DNA from 4 places in the Agrobacterium sp. fls2-241-TYG-188a genome. Region 1 is predicted to be linked to each of the others. Evidence: riboswitches for the same ligand, from Rfam matches in the RefSeq annotation. Region 1 holds a riboswitch; each other region holds the start of a gene.
The links. A riboswitch is a leader RNA that binds a small molecule or an ion and turns the genes downstream of it on or off. The one in region 1 is predicted to bind cobalamin.
Positions count from the first base shown of each region.

Region 2: another riboswitch for cobalamin. It lies ahead of QRN85_RS09205 (CbtB domain-containing protein); the one in region 1 lies ahead of bluB (5,6-dimethylbenzimidazole synthase).
Region 3: another riboswitch for cobalamin. It lies ahead of QRN85_RS19525 (DUF1636 family protein); the one in region 1 lies ahead of bluB (5,6-dimethylbenzimidazole synthase).
Region 4: another riboswitch for cobalamin. It lies ahead of QRN85_RS17565 (ABC transporter substrate-binding protein); the one in region 1 lies ahead of bluB (5,6-dimethylbenzimidazole synthase).

Region 1 covers NZ_JARVRD010000002.1:1,066,130-1,069,834, reverse strand. Annotated here, with positions in the region: gene QRN85_RS11950 (DUF2865 domain-containing protein) at 1-1,103, shown strand, start outside; gene bluB (5,6-dimethylbenzimidazole synthase) at 1,111-1,797, opposite strand; cobalamin riboswitch at 1,869-2,048, opposite strand; gene QRN85_RS11940 (hypothetical protein) at 2,148-2,336, shown strand; gene QRN85_RS11935 (phospholipase D family protein) at 2,378-3,705, shown strand, end outside.
Region 2 covers NZ_JARVRD010000002.1:508,349-512,053, forward strand. Annotated here, with positions in the region: gene QRN85_RS09190 (LysE family translocator) at 1-47, shown strand, start outside; gene QRN85_RS09195 (c-type cytochrome) at 228-659, shown strand; gene QRN85_RS09200 (cytochrome c) at 736-1,653, shown strand; cobalamin riboswitch at 1,683-1,939, shown strand; gene QRN85_RS09205 (CbtB domain-containing protein) at 2,087-2,269, shown strand; gene QRN85_RS09210 (CbtA family protein) at 2,283-3,029, shown strand; gene QRN85_RS09215 (hypothetical protein) at 3,031-3,354, shown strand.
Region 3 covers NZ_JARVRD010000007.1:133,125-136,829, forward strand. Annotated here, with positions in the region: gene cobN (cobaltochelatase subunit CobN) at 1-427, opposite strand, end outside; gene cobW (cobalamin biosynthesis protein CobW) at 431-1,465, opposite strand; gene QRN85_RS19525 (DUF1636 family protein) at 1,462-1,881, opposite strand; cobalamin riboswitch at 2,001-2,209, opposite strand; gene cobO (cob(I)yrinic acid a,c-diamide adenosyltransferase) at 2,316-2,933, shown strand; gene QRN85_RS19535 (cobyric acid synthase) at 2,938-3,705, shown strand, end outside.
Region 4 covers NZ_JARVRD010000003.1:764,061-767,765, forward strand. Annotated here, with positions in the region: gene QRN85_RS17560 (FecCD family ABC transporter permease) at 1-517, opposite strand, end outside; gene QRN85_RS17565 (ABC transporter substrate-binding protein) at 520-1,551, opposite strand; cobalamin riboswitch at 1,740-1,970, opposite strand; gene QRN85_RS17570 (glucose/quinate/shikimate family membrane-bound PQQ-dependent dehydrogenase) at 2,105-3,705, opposite strand, start outside.

The DNA.
Region 1 (3,705 bases):
CCCCGCGCCGCCGCCGAGCGATTGGTACCTTGCTTACGCTGATGTTCGCCGTGCCGTTTTCGGCTCAGGCAGATCCCGTCTGCGATTCCCTGCGCGCGCAGCTGGAGCAGCCAAGGCAGGCCATCGGCAACACTGCTGAGGTGCGCAGATATGCGAACGCGCTGGCGCAGCAGAATATCCTCATTCGCCGGATCAGGAATGATATGCGCGGCTACGGCTGCTCGTCAGGCAGTGTCATTGTCTACGGAAATCCAAATGCCGAACTCTGCGCAGAGATCGGCGATGCGCTCGTTCAGGCGCAGGAAGACCGGGAAATGATCACGCAGGAGCGTGACAGAATGCTTGCCGAACGGCGGCAGAACAGCGGCAGCAACAACCGACAGCAAATTATGGCGGCTCTGGATGCGCAAGGCTGTCTTGACGAGCAGGCACCATCGATCACCACCATCGACCCGCCACAGGACCCTGACATGCGCGGCCCGGGTGATCCGTTTGAGCAACCCGGCTATTCCGATTATGGGCCGAACCCCGATATGCCCATGCAAGGTAGGCTTAGAACGTTATGCGTGAGAACCTGCGACGGCGCATTTTTCCCCATCGCATCCAACGCAACGCCGCTGGATTTCCGCTCGCAGGCAGCGCAATGCGAGCGAATGTGTCCAGGCACCCAGACGGAACTTTTTTATCACGCGCTTGAGGGCCAGGAAAGTTCCGACATGGTCTCTGCCAAGACTGGCCAACCCTACTCTTCGATGCCGACAGCTTTCGCCTATCGAGACAAGCCCACTTCCGAAAGGTCACCGTCCTGCAGCTGCAACATGGCGGCCTATCAGAATGATGAGAAGAAGCAGGATCAGGCGCCCCAGTCCACAGCGCTGCAAAATCAGTCCAGCATCACAACGATCAAGCCGAAGGGCAACGAAGAGTCGGCAAAACCTGCGCAAGAGCCGCAAAAACAGACGGCTTCGCCCATTCCCGAGCGAGATTATGATCCGGCGAAGAACAAGGTCCGCATGGTTGGACCACAGTTTCTGCCGGAGGAGCAAAGCCGAATCGATCTGAAAAATCCAGCTTTGAAGGGTGCGCAGCCACAACAGCAGTGATGGCCAGCTAAGACCTTCCCCACCTGTCGCGGAACACCAGCTCTTCAATAGGCAGCCGCTGACGCCAGCCTTTGACCGCAAGTTCCGGCTCCTGATAGAGCATGTCGACCCGGCCCAGACAGAGCCACGCGACGATTTCAATATGGTCGGGAATGCCGAGGATGTCCCGGATGTCCGCATCGTGGAAGATGCTGACCCAGCCAACCCCGATACCTTCCGCCCTTGCTGCCAGCCACAGGTTTTGTACGGCACAGACTGTGGAATAGACATCCATGCGGGGATTGTGTGTGCGCCCAAGAACGACGTCGCCGCCCCGTGTCGGATCACAGGTCACGCAGATCGAGAGCGGTGCCTTGCGAATGCCTTCGAGCTTCAGACTTCGGTAAAGCGCCTGCTTCTCACCCTTGAACATATCGGCCGCTTCTGCATTGGCGCGAGAAAACGCCTCCCAGGTACGCTCTTTCGTCGCCGCGTCGGTTACCAGTGTGAAGTTCCACGGCTGCATGAACCCGACCGAGGGGGCAGCGTGCGCGGCGCCAAGCAGTCTCTCAATAAGATCAGCCGGCAACGGGTCTGGCAGGAACTGATCGCGGACGTCCCGGCGCTCATGTATGGCGCGATAGACGGCGTCGACCTCGTCCTGCGAAAATTTACAGACAGGCCTGAGTGCCTGCTTCTGTTCGTCCGTCGGCATCGTCATTCCCCAACAATGCATGGCATAGCGCTTAACGCTTGCCAAGTAACAACGTGGCGCTGTCCTTGCGCTTCGGTCCATGGTATCAGGCCGGTCTTCTGACTTGGCTTCATCAACACATTTCCGCCTTCCCGAAACTTCAGTGGCATGTGGAAATATGCCTCGGCCTTACAGCGTTGGGCACGTCACGGATTTTCACCGTGTTCCCGATTCTCTCGCCTCGGGCGGGCACCTGATGCGAGCGCTTATGCAAGCCATGAGATCGAGATGCAAGCCGCTGGTGGCCGATTTCGTACGTGGCGGAACCGTGCTGCCCACCTGTGCATTCTATAGGCAAATGGAGTAAGACAATGGACGATTATAACGAACTTAGGCAGCAGATTGGTTCGGACCTCGACACGTTGAGCCGCATGGAACGCCCAAAGTCGATCTTCGAGCTTGCAGACGACTATTTGCTGGGCGACCCTTCATTGAAACGCCAGCTGGTTGAGGACATTATCAAGCAGGAAGCTGACAAGCGGAACATTGAGATCCACTGAGACCTTTAAATCTTTAAGATAGGGCGGATAATACGATCGCTGTGAGTGCCGTAACATTGTTTGCAGTGTTGATCGTCCTGGCGATTTTCGCTGGCCTTGCGATGGCATCCCGCCACCGTGACAAAATCATCACGAAGATTGCTTCGACGGCCCTGCCGAAATCACACGATGCCACGCCGCTCGACCGTCACTGGATTAACCTGAGTTCGGTCCATTCCGAACCTAGCGCCATCTCCCTGATACAATCCAATCTTGGCGCCTTTGCTGTACGCGTTGGCAGCGCGCGCGCCGCAGGTCGTAGCCTTGATCTCATGTACTACATGTGGAACGCCGACCTCACCGGACAGCTGGTGATGCGCGAGGTTATCGCTGCTGCGGACCGCGGTGTTCGCGTTCGCCTGCTTCTGGATGACTTGGGTGTCTCCATATCGGACAGGGCCTTCCATGCCATAGACAGCCATCCCAACATTGAACTGCGCCTCTTCAACCCGACAAAGGCACGTGAGAACGTCATTCGTCGAGGGCTGGAGCTCCTCATGCGCTTCCGCTCGGTCAACCGACGTATGCACAACAAGGCCTGGATTGCAGATGGCCGGGTTTTGATCGTTGGAGGGCGTAACATTGGAGATGCCTATTTCGACGCCGCCGAGAACGCGAATTTCCGCGATTTCGATGTTATCGCGCACGGAGAATGCGTTGCGCAGGCAGAGGAAATCTTCGACGACTACTGGAACAGTGCCGTTGCCGTGCCTGTTCGGTCCCTTCTTGCAAGGAGGCCAAACAAACTTGCAAAACTTCGGCGCCGCATGGATGTACTCGCCTCAGGCGACGCCGCTTCGCCCTATCTTGCACAGGTGGAAAGGCAGCATCATTCGGGAAACTTCCTGACGGCCGATAATCTTCATTGGGTGGACAATGCGCAAGTGGTTGCCGACCCGCCTGAGAAAGCAGCCGGAAAGCGACGCACCGGTCGCAACTTTCTGATGGAAACGCTTCTGCCCCTGATGGAAGAGACGAAGCATAAGCTTAAGATAACATCGCCCTATTTCATACCGGGGCAGAAGGGAGTGGAAACGCTTTCGCGCCTGTCTGCAAGCGGGGTTTCTGTCAGCGTTCTCACCAACTCGCTTGCCGCGACCGATGTCGCGGCAGTACATGCAGGCTATTCACGATACAGGCGCCCGCTCTTGGTCAATGGCATCAAGCTGCATGAGCTTCGCTTGCTCGCAGATGACCATAAGTCCTTCTCCCTGCGAGGCTCGGGTCAGGCAAGCCTTCATACGAAAGCCTTTACCCGTGATGGCGAAACCGGGTTTATCGGGTCTCTCAATTTCGATCCCCGTTCGATGTCTCTCAACACTGAAATGGG
Region 2 (3,705 bases), 560 kb from region 1:
TCGTGGTTGCCGGTTTCACCGCTTGGGAAGGAATTGTCAGTCATTGATATACGCCTGATTTCGCTTCAAAAATCACCGGAATGTGACTTCTTTTTGCCATTTGAAACGGGCATCTTCCTGTGCGTTCATTGCGCGTGTCGCAAAACTGTGCAGAGGTTTTGCGATGAATATTATGTGACCATATAGATCATACATGCCGCCTTCGTGCGGATCAGGAGAGAGAGATAATGAAGCTTAGAACCATTGCCGCATCCATTATGATTGGCTGTCTTTGCGCCGGTGCGGTTTCCGCAGCCGGCGAGATGGAAAAGCGCGAAGGCCTGATGAAGGGCATCGGCGGAGCCATGGGCGCGCTGGGCGCGATCGCCAAGGGTGAAAAGCCCTATGACGCAGAAACCGTCAAGACAGCGGTAACGACAATCAGCGCCAATGCGAAAGCCTTCCCGGACCAGTTCCCGGCTGGCTCCGAAGGCGGCGCTGCGGCACCTGCCATCTGGCAGAACTTTGCGGATTTCAAGTCGAAGTCAGAAAAGCTGGGTTCGGATGCAGATATGGTTCTGGCACAGTTGCCGACAGACCAGGCAAGCGTTGGCGCGGCCCTGAAGACGCTGGGCGCCGATTGCAGCAGCTGCCACCAGACCTACCGCCTGAAGAAGTAATACACGCCCATCAGGTCCGCCACTCAACCGGCGGGCCTTTTTGCATTTTGAATTTTTGAGTGGAGCGGAGAAGGCAATGGCTTCCATCTGGACGAAGCTGGCGGGTGGCGTCGTTGTTGCTGGCATTGCCGGGTTCGGCGTTTTCATGTGGGTCACCGCGCCGCAGCGTCAACCGCCAAGCCACTGGGCCAATCTGGGCGAGCCCAACCTTGCCAATGGCGAAACTCTTTTCTGGGCAGGCGGTTGCGCAAGCTGTCATGCCGCCCCGGATGCGACCGGAGACGCTTTGAAGACACTGTCCGGCGGGCAGGCGCTGCCAAGCCCGTTCGGAACCTTCCACATGCCCAATATTTCGTCCGACCCTCAGCATGGCATCGGCGGCTGGACGGTGGCGCAATTCGGCGATGCGATGACGCGCGGTGTTGGCAAGGATGGTGAGCATCTCTACCCATCCTTCCCCTATGCGTCCTACGCGCGGATGACGCCGCAGGATATCAACGATCTCTTCGCCTATCTGAAAACATTGCCCGCCAGCACCAATGATGCACCGGCGCATGACCTGCCATTTCCCTTCAACATTCGCCTGAGCCTGGGTGGCTGGAAGTTCCTCTATTTCGACAAGGGTCAGCCAAGGGTGCAGATCGCCAATGCCGACGCGCAGGTCGTTCGCGGGCAATATCTGGTGGAGGGTCCCGGCCATTGCGGCGAATGCCACACCCCGCGCGATGCGCTGGGCGGTTTCCTGAAAGACCAGTGGCTTGCCGGCGGACCAAACCCGGAAGGCGAGGGACGTATTCCCGATATCACCCCGGGCTCCGATACCATCGGTTCATGGACACGGGCCGATATTGCCAGCTATCTCGAAACCGGCTTTACGCCGGACTTCGACAGCGCCGGTGGCTCCATGGTCAAGGTGCAGCAGAACATGGCGCGTCTGACAGCGGAAGACCGTGATGCCATCGCGGCCTATCTCAAGGCCGTGCCCGCGCGGTAATTGCCCATTGACTCGAGCGCCCGATCGCCGGATAACGGTTGTGTGATGGTCTTTCCGGTTCGCCCGGAAAGTGAAAAGGGAACACGATAGGGGTGTGAAAACCTTGATTCGTGGCTGCCCCCGCAACTGTGAGCGGAGAGCCTGAAAACAAAAGCCACTGATCTGGCGCATCGACGCGAAATCGTTTTCGATCTCGTAAAATACGATGCGGACCAGGAGGATCGGGAAGGTGTTTTCAAGGTTGTGACCCGCAAGCCAGGAGACCTGCCATCACATGAAGTGTCGTCAATACCGGCGGGGTGTCCGGGTAAGCACGGTTGGCAGGTCGGGTATTCCCGCCTTTAAAACCATGTGTCTCTTTCCCCGTGGTGAATGTTGAATGCGGTTGTGGGCTTTGATCAGCAATGGCCCGGCCGCACATGAGAGGGTCACCATGTCCATACAGCAAAACACGGCTTCATCGGCCGTATCGTCAACCACAGCAAAAATCGCGCAGGCGCTGACAGCCGCCGCACTCGGCCTGTTCATCGTCGGTTTCGTCGGCTTTTCGCATGTCGAGGCCGTGCACAATGCCGCGCATGATACGCGCCATGCAAACGCCTTCCCTTGCCATTGAGGGGAGACGAGACATGCCTTTTTTCCGTAACATCGTTTTTACCGCCGTTCTGGTTGGGCTGATTGCCGGTCTGGCCGTCAGCGCCATGCAGGCAATCGGCACCACACCGCTTATTCTGCAGGCTGAAACCTTTGAAAATGCCGGTGGCGAGGCCGCGCATGTCCACGGACATGACGCCGCAGCAGCACGCGCAGATCACCACCATGACGCCGCCACGCCTTCGGACCATCACCACGATGCCGAAGCCTGGGCTCCGGCAGATGGGTTCGAGCGCAACGCCTATACCATCGCTGCCAATGTGCTGACGGCCATCGGCTATGCGCTGGTGCTGACCGCTCTGATTTCCTTGCGCGGCCCGGCAAATGGCTGGCGCGAGGGCCTGTTCTGGGGCCTTGCGGGCTTTGCCGCCGTCATGCTGGCCCCCATGATCGGCCTGCCGCCAGAGCTGCCCGGCAGCCCGGCAGCCGAACTCGGCGCACGCCAGATGTGGTGGGTGGGCACCGTTGCTGCCACGGCAAGCGGGCTTGCGCTGCTGGCCTTCAAGCGCGCAGAACCATGGGCCGCCATTCTCGCCGTGGCGCTGATTGCGGCACCGCACATCATCGGCGCACCGCTGCCGCCAGAAGGCGAACATGCGCTGGCGCCCCTGCCGCTGGAACGCCGCTTCGTGGTGCTGGCCACCGTCACGAGCTTCGTTTTCTGGCTTATTCTCGGCGCTCTCAGCGGTCTGTTCCTCAAGCGGTTCGAGGCGGCACGGTAGAATGACAGGGCAGGGAAATGACGACGCGGAATGGAGCGATAGGCTCGATGCGCTGAGTTTCCCTGTCCCCAACCATGCCGGCCGCTGCGTCATGCACCGGCTGGCCTTCCGGGCGCTTCTGGCAGTCGAGCCGCAACGAGACGCCTGCCTTGCCTATTTCACGGCAAACAAGGCCGCATTCCTCAGCGCCGCCACCACCAAAATCACCCGCCTCGCTCTGCCCGCCGACCGCAGCCTGCACATCAACAGCCGCGACCTGCGCCGCGCCATAACGCCGCAGGCCACCACCAGTCCGGCACGTCTTTGCCGCGTTCTGGATCGCTAGGACTGTTTTTATCGCAGTTGGAGTAGGCCGGACGCCTAAAGTCTGATGTGGCGGGCGGGGGCTTACCCGCTCTGTCCCACCGGACATCTCACCCACCCCCGTCATTCCGGCCTTGAGCCGGAAGCCAGCCAGGCCCAAGTCTTTGGGCTGAGGGGAGGCGCTTTATCAAACGGATGTCGTCTTTCGGTTGGGGAGAGTCTCTTGATCCGACAGACGTCGGATCGCTGGACCCCGGATCAAGTCCGGGGTGACGGCGTTGTGTGGCGGTGCGTGGGGTTGCGGTGCGTGTCCGATCAAATCAGCTCCGATCCGATCTAATCCGCTCTACTCTGTCAACAAAACGCCGTCCGT
Region 3 (3,705 bases), on a different contig from region 1:
AGAAGGAAAGAATGGAAGACAGCGTCGGCAAATCGACCGTGGACGCCGCTTCCAGCTTTTCATCGCGTTCGGAGCATTCGCCCGGCAAAAGAACGAGCTTGATGCCTCGCCGCTTTGCCATGCGCGAAACCTCTTCGACCCCGTATCGCCAGCGGTCAGCGCCGCCGAGGATCCGGATAAGGATCAGTTTGGCATGTTCCGCCGTCTTTTCGATCCAGAGATCGACTGACATAGGGTGACGAAGATCGGTCAGATTCGCTGACACAAGCGAAACCGATCCGTCCGTTGTCCGCTGCCATGCGCGTTCAAGCCCACCGAGGTCGCTGGCTGAAAATGACAGCACCACCACATCTGCCCGGCCGAGGTTGAGATCAACCGGCTCTGCCAGATCGTCCAGGGACGAGGATGTGGTGGCGAGAATGTGCATGGATCAGGCCGCCAGCATCCGCTCGATCTTTGCACGGTCCAGACCCTTTTCGCCGATGACGACGAGACGGCTGCGACGAACCTCTCCAGCGCCCCAGGGGCGGTCGAAATAGTGATTGACCCTCGAGCCGACCGCTTGAACCTGAAGCCGCATCGGTTTTGCCGAAACGTCGACAAAGCCCTTGATGCGCAGAACGTTTTCGGAGGCTGCCGTTTGCGAGATACGCTCTGCAAGCGCGTCCGGGTCGCTCACGGCGTCAAGCTCCACGACAAAGCTGTCGAACTCGTCGTGATCGTGGTCCTCTTCGTCGTCGTGATGGGTGTGGCGGTTCTCGATGTCGTCTTCGACGGCAAGTCCGAGGCCGATCAGCACGGCTGGATCGATGGCGCCATTGGATGCGACAACAATCTTGGCAGCTTTTGGCAGATGGGCGTTGATATGGGCCTTGGCGCGCTCCAGACCTTCGGCATCCAGCAGGTCGCCCTTGGTGAGAACGATGAGGTCGGCACAGGCGATCTGGTCCTCAAATACTTCCTCGACCGGATCGTCATGGTCCAGGGCCTCATCATTCTGGCGCTGGGCAGCAAGGGCTTCGAGATCGTGCGACACCATGCCCTCGGCAAGAGCTGCACCATCGGCCACGGCTACAACAGCATCGACGGTCACGCGACTTTTGATCGCGGGCCACTGAAATGCCTGTACGAGCGGCTTGGGCAGAGCAAGACCGGATGTCTCGATCAGAATATGCTCGACGCGAGGCTCACGGCTGAGAATCTGTTCCAGGGCTGGCTGAAAGTCGTCCGCAACCGTGCAGCAGATGCAGCCATTGGCCAGCTCCACAATGTTTTCTTCCGGGCAGCTTTCGATGCCGCAACCCTTGAGAATCTCTCCGTCGATGCCGACATCACCGAACTCGTTGACGATGATGGCCAATCGCTTGCCTTCGAGCTTTTCGAGAAGACCCCTCAGCAATGTGGTCTTGCCCGCGCCCAGAAAGCCGGTAACGATGGTGCAGGGAACGCGATCGAGCGTGGTCATGGTGTCTCCTCGGTGTGATGTAAAGGGGGAATGCGGGCAACCATGCCGCGCTTCAAACTATCGGGCCGTCCACGCCATGGCATGAGCCCGTCCGGCGCGTTTTCCAGCAGGCGGGCGCCGACCAAAAGATCTGCGGCATCGTCCTGTGCGAGGCCACCGAAAATGTAGGACCAGCCGTCCTGGGTGCGGATCGCAGCGCTCAGGCCGCGTTTGCAGTTTGCAAGGCAATTGACGCTGCGCACGGTTATGCCCTCATCCTGACCGAGAGCCGAGACGCTTTGTGCAAGCGTTGCCCCGGCGCGTGGTTCTGCGGTCGGATCGGCCTCCGCGCGGCAACTGCGGCAGACAAACACGACAACGCCTTGAGCCTTGCTCTTATCCGTCACGTCCGTCAGGCTGGGTACTGTTGCTGTCATATCCAAGGGTCTGCTTTCCGCGCCTTCACAATGGTCTCGGGGTGCGGAAATCGAAAATGGCACGCGAAGACGCGCGGCCAGGCCCGAACAACCGACTGACCGGAGCACCCCGCCCGGCAGACGTTTTTCCTGAAACGGCAGGTCTCCTGGCTTGCGGCTTCAGCGCCCTTTCGCTGCCTTCCCGGACATTTCGTCCAGTGGCTTCCAGCGTGGGCTCACCGCTTACAGTTGCGGGGGCAGCCACGGATTTATCCGCAGAGCGGGTTACACCGTGTTCCCTCTTAGCTTTTCCCGTTGCCGGAAAAAGACCGTCAGTGCTTAACCCTTATGCCCTGCCATGCTTTTGTGTCAATGGCGCGCGTCATTGCCCGGCGGGACGTTTTGGGTATAGTCGCCGCTTCGAAAACCGAAAATGCCCATAAGGATCGACCTGCATGACCCGTGATATCAGCGACAGCGAAGCCGAAAGGCACCGCGCCAAGATGGTCAATCGAAAGGCCGTGCAGGATGCGGAGGTTTCGGAAAAGACCATCGAAAAAGGTTTGCTGATGGTCCATACGGGGCCGGGGAAGGGCAAGTCCACGGCAGCCTTCGGACTGGCCTTGCGTATGCTGGGGACGGGCCGTCGCGTCGGTGTCGTCCAGTTCATCAAGGGCGCCTGGTCAACGGGAGAGCAGCAGGCGCTGGCCTTGTTCGGCGACCGTGTTGCATGGCGCACGATGGGCGAAGGCTTCACCTGGGACACGCAGGATCTCAAGCGTGATGTCGCTGCCGCTTCAAAGGCGTGGGAGGAGGCAAAGCTTTTCATGGCCGATGAGACGATCGGTCTTGTGGTTCTCGATGAGCTTAATATCGCACTGCGCTACGACTATCTCTCCCTCGAGGAAGTCGTGGAAACGCTGCAGGCTCGCCGGCCAGGCTTGCATGTTGTGGTGACCGGGCGAAACGCCAAACAGCCGCTTCTCGACGCTGCCGACATGGTCACAGAGATGACGTTGGTGAAGCATCACTTCAGGGCGGGTGTCAAAGCTCAGTCCGGCATCGAGTTCTAAACCCATGACAGCGCGTGTCTTGATGTTTCAGGGGACCGGCTCGGATGTCGGAAAGTCGTTGATGGTCGCAGGATTGGCGCGCGCCTACACGCGCCGGGGTCTTTCCGTCATGCCGTTCAAGCCTCAGAACATGTCGAACAATGCCGCAGTGACCGAGGATGGTGGCGAGATCGGACGGGCACAGGCCTTGCAGGCGCGGGCCGCCGGTGTGGCGCTGTCGGTTCATATGAACCCGGTTCTGTTGAAACCGCAAAGCGAAACCGGTGCGCAGATCGTGGTGCAGGGCAAGGTTATCGGTAGCGCAAAGGCAGCCGACTACCAGCACATGAAGGCGTCTCTCATGGGGCATGTGCTGGATAGTTTTAATCACCTCAAAAGCAAGGCAGGCCTCGTTCTGGTCGAAGGAGCGGGCAGCGCCTCGGAGATCAATCTACGGGCCAATGATATCGCCAATATGGGCTTTGCCCGGGCTGCGAACGCACCGGTCATTCTCATCGGCGATATTGATCGCGGAGGGGTCATCGCAAGTCTTGTCGGCACACGCACGGTTCTTGCCGCCGATGACGCAGCCATGATCAAGGGCTTCATCGTCAACCGTTTTCGTGGAGACGCGAGCCTGTTTGATGAAGGGATGCGCATTATCGCGGACATGACCGGCTGGAATGCGGTTGGTCTTTTGCCGCACTTCGATGATGCGAGCCGCCTGCCAGCTGAAGACGCTCTGGGATTGGTCGGTCCAGGCCATCGGAAAATCGGCGCAAAGATCAGGATT
Region 4 (3,705 bases), on a different contig from region 1:
CGATGAAGGATGTGAGCGCGTTGAAAAGCTGCGACCCCGCCACACCGGCCAGAATGATCGCGCTGTTGCCGCGCCCGGCACGCAGCGCCAGAAGGCTGACGAGGGTAAAGGCCAGCAGGGCGCCCAGAAACGCGCCGAGCGGCATGGTTAGAAGACCGGCACCGAAACCCATGATGGCAACGCCGACCGCGCCCATTGATGCACCCGCCGATATGCCGAGAATATAGGGATCGGCCAGCGGATTGCGCAAAAGCGCCTGCAGGACGACACCTGATACCGCCAGTGCCGCACCACAACAGGCCGCGACCACCGCCCGACTGAGGCGATAGTTCCAGATGATGCCCTCATCGATGGCATCAAGCGGATAATCCGCATGAAAGACGCGATTGGCGACCGTTCTGGCGACGACATCCATGGAAATGGATGTCTCGCCAATGGCTGCGCCAAGCCAGAGCGCAAGGCCCAGGAACCCGGCCGCCAGCAGGACGGCACGGGTGATGGTGAAGCAAGCGCGCATGATTACTTGGCAAGGCCAAGTTGAACGACCGCATTGGCCAGAACTTCTATGCCGTCGATGGTGCGGATTGTCGGGTTCATCGCCTGCGCGTCCATGACAACGACATGGCCTTGGCTGACCGCAGGCATAAGGCTCGTAACCGGATCTTGCTTCAGGAACTTCTCCTTGACGACAACATCGTCGGCCGGAAAGCGTCTGCGGTCCATCTTGCCGACAACCACCAGCGACGGCTGAGACTTGGCGATGGTTTCCCAGCCCACGGTTGGCCACTCTTCTTCGCTGTCGATGACGTTTTTGATGCCGAGCGCCGACATGATGTAGCCCGGTGCGCCATTTTTGCCTGCGACATAGGGATCGATATCCAGCTCTGCGCTGGAGAACCAGAAGACGGCAGAGAGCTTGCCATCAATGGAGGCAATCTTTTTGCGTGCGGTTTCCTCGCGGGCCTTCAGATCGGCCACCAGCTTTTCGCCCCGGTCCTGAACATCGAAAATCTGTGCGAGATCGGTGATTTCCTGATAGATCAGATCCATGGTGAAGACGGAATGACGCACGCCGTCACCGCCGCCGGTATTGTCCTTGCCCACGCAATCGGCTGGCGATGTATAGACGGGGATCTTGAGTTCCTCGAACTGCTCGGGCTTTGCCACCACGCCTTCCGGGCCGACATGCCACTGGAACTGCGCTGTCACCAGATCCGGCTTCTTGGCCAGAACGCTTTCGAAACTCGGATCATTGTCCGCCAGACGGTCGATCTTCGCATTGGCCTCTTCATAGCCCTTGATGACAGGCCCGATCCAGACTGCTGTTCCGACGACCTTGTCGGCAAGGCCGAGCATATAGAGAATTTCCGTGGTGCTCTGGCCGACGGAAACCGTGCGCTCCGGTGCATGGGTAAAGGTAACGTCCCTGCCGCAATTCTTCAGCGTCAAGGGATAGGTGGTCGCAGCAGCGAGGGCGCCGCTTGCAGAGATGCCAAAAGCGGCGGCAGCAAAAATTGCAGAGCTTACGGCTCTTTTAAAATTGAATGTCATTTTCGATAGTCCCCGATCGTCAGCGTCTGCGCATCCAGGCAGACATGATTCAACACGTTTGAACGTCAATCCGTACCGACGCACGTCAGGACGATCCGAAACCGGGACATGGCAAAAGGAATAGAGCGCCGGCAGGCGCAAGATGCAATCACGATGATCTCCTGTTCCGGGCATCCCCGCCCGTGAATTGGATTGAACACATGACGGCAGGTCTCCTGGCTCACGGATTGACGTCTTGACCCGACCTTCCCGCGATGTTGCTTCGCAGTGGCATGGCGCCAGAAAAACCAGCGCCAAAAGGGTTAGACAATCCGCTCACAGTTGCGGGGGCAGCTACGGCATCAGGCCCGAAAGCCCTCACCGTATTCCCTATTATTCCTTGCGATTGCTCGCTCGAAACCGTCGCGACCAGATAGCCGTATTCCAAACCCGCCGTCAAGCGGAGCTTTTTGTTATGTTATTACATTTCAATTGAGAAGCCTAATTCTTCTTCGACAATGAAAAAAGCCGGGAATCTCTTCCCGGCTTTCGATCATGGAGGGTTTTTGCCGTTTCAGGGCAACGTGTAAGCGATGACATAGTCACCCGGCTTGGTTCCGACAGATCCATGCCCACCGGCAACCATGACGACATATTGCTTGCCGTCATCCGTAGCATAGGTCATGGGCGTTGCCTGTCCGCCTGCAGGAAGCCGCCCCTCCCAGAGCTGCTTGCCGGATGTCAGATCATAGGCGCGCAGATAGTTGTCGACGGCGGCACCGAGGAAAGCCACGCCACCCTTGGTAATCATCGGTCCACCGATGCCGGGCACGCCGACCTTGAAGGGCAGCGGAAGGGGCGTCATGTCATAGACGGTGCCGTTCTTGTGCTTGTAGGCAACGTTGCCCGTGCGGAGATCCGCGCCTGCCACATAGCCCCATGGTGGAGCCTGGCAAGGTATTCCAAGCGGTCCGAGGAACGGGCCCATCAGCACGCCGTAGGGGGCGCCATCATTGCGGTTCAGGCCCTGTTCGCTCCCCTTTTCATCCTGGCCGCGCGGGGGAATCTCGCTGCGAGGCACGAGCTGCGATGTGAAGGCAAGGTAGGTCGGCATTCCGAACATGACCTGACGTTCCGGATCGACCGCCACGCTGCCCCAGTTGAACGTCCCGAAATTACCCGGGTAAACCAGCGTTCCATTCAGCGACGGAGGCGTATAGCGGCCCTCATAGTTTAGCTGGTGGAACTTGATGCGGCAGGCCAGCTGGTCGAACATGGAGACGCCCCACATGTTGCTTTCCTGCAGCGGATCCGGCTTGAACGACAGAGCCGATGTCGGCTGGGTCGGCGCGCTGAAATCCTCGGGGATGGCACCGCCAGGCGCTTTTTCCTCGGTCACGGCGAGAATCGGCTCGCCAGTGCGCCGGTCCAGCACGTAGATGTCGCCCTGCTTGGTGGGTCCCACCAGCGCAGGAACCGTCTGGCCGTCCTTCTTCGTGATATCAAGCAACACTGGCTGTGCCGGGACGTCCATGTCCCAGAGATCGTGGTGCACCGTCTGGCGCACCCAGCGATCCTGCCCGGTGTTTACATCGAGCGCGACGATGGACGACGAATATTTCTCGACATTGGCGCTGCGGCCCATACCAAGCTGGTCGGGAACCTGATTGCCAAGCGGGATGTAGACGAGCCCCAGCGCTTCATCGACGCTGAAGACTGACCAGCTGTTGGGCGAGTTCGTCGTATAGGTCTGGCCCGGCTGAAGCGGTTGGGTCTGGGTAGGGTTGCCCGAATCCCAGTTCCAGATCAATGCGCCGCTATTGACGTCAAACGCCCTGATGACACCGGATTGCTCCTTTGTCGAATAGTTGTCGTTGACGGCACCACCAATGATGATCTTGTTGCCCGCAATGGCGGGTGGGGATGTGGAGTAGTAATATCCGGCCGGATTGTGCTCCATGCCGCTTTCCAGATGCAGCGTTCCCTGGTCGGCAAAGCCTGTGCAGACCTGGCCGTTCTCGGCATCCAGAGCAATGAGACGCGCGTCCGATGTCGGCAGGTAGACGCGGGTGGCGCAGGGCGAACCGGCCCGTGCCGTAGGCTCGGCGTAGTAGGTCACACCGCGGCATGTCTGATGCTGGCGATCCGGGTTCAGACCGGCATTGGGATCGTATT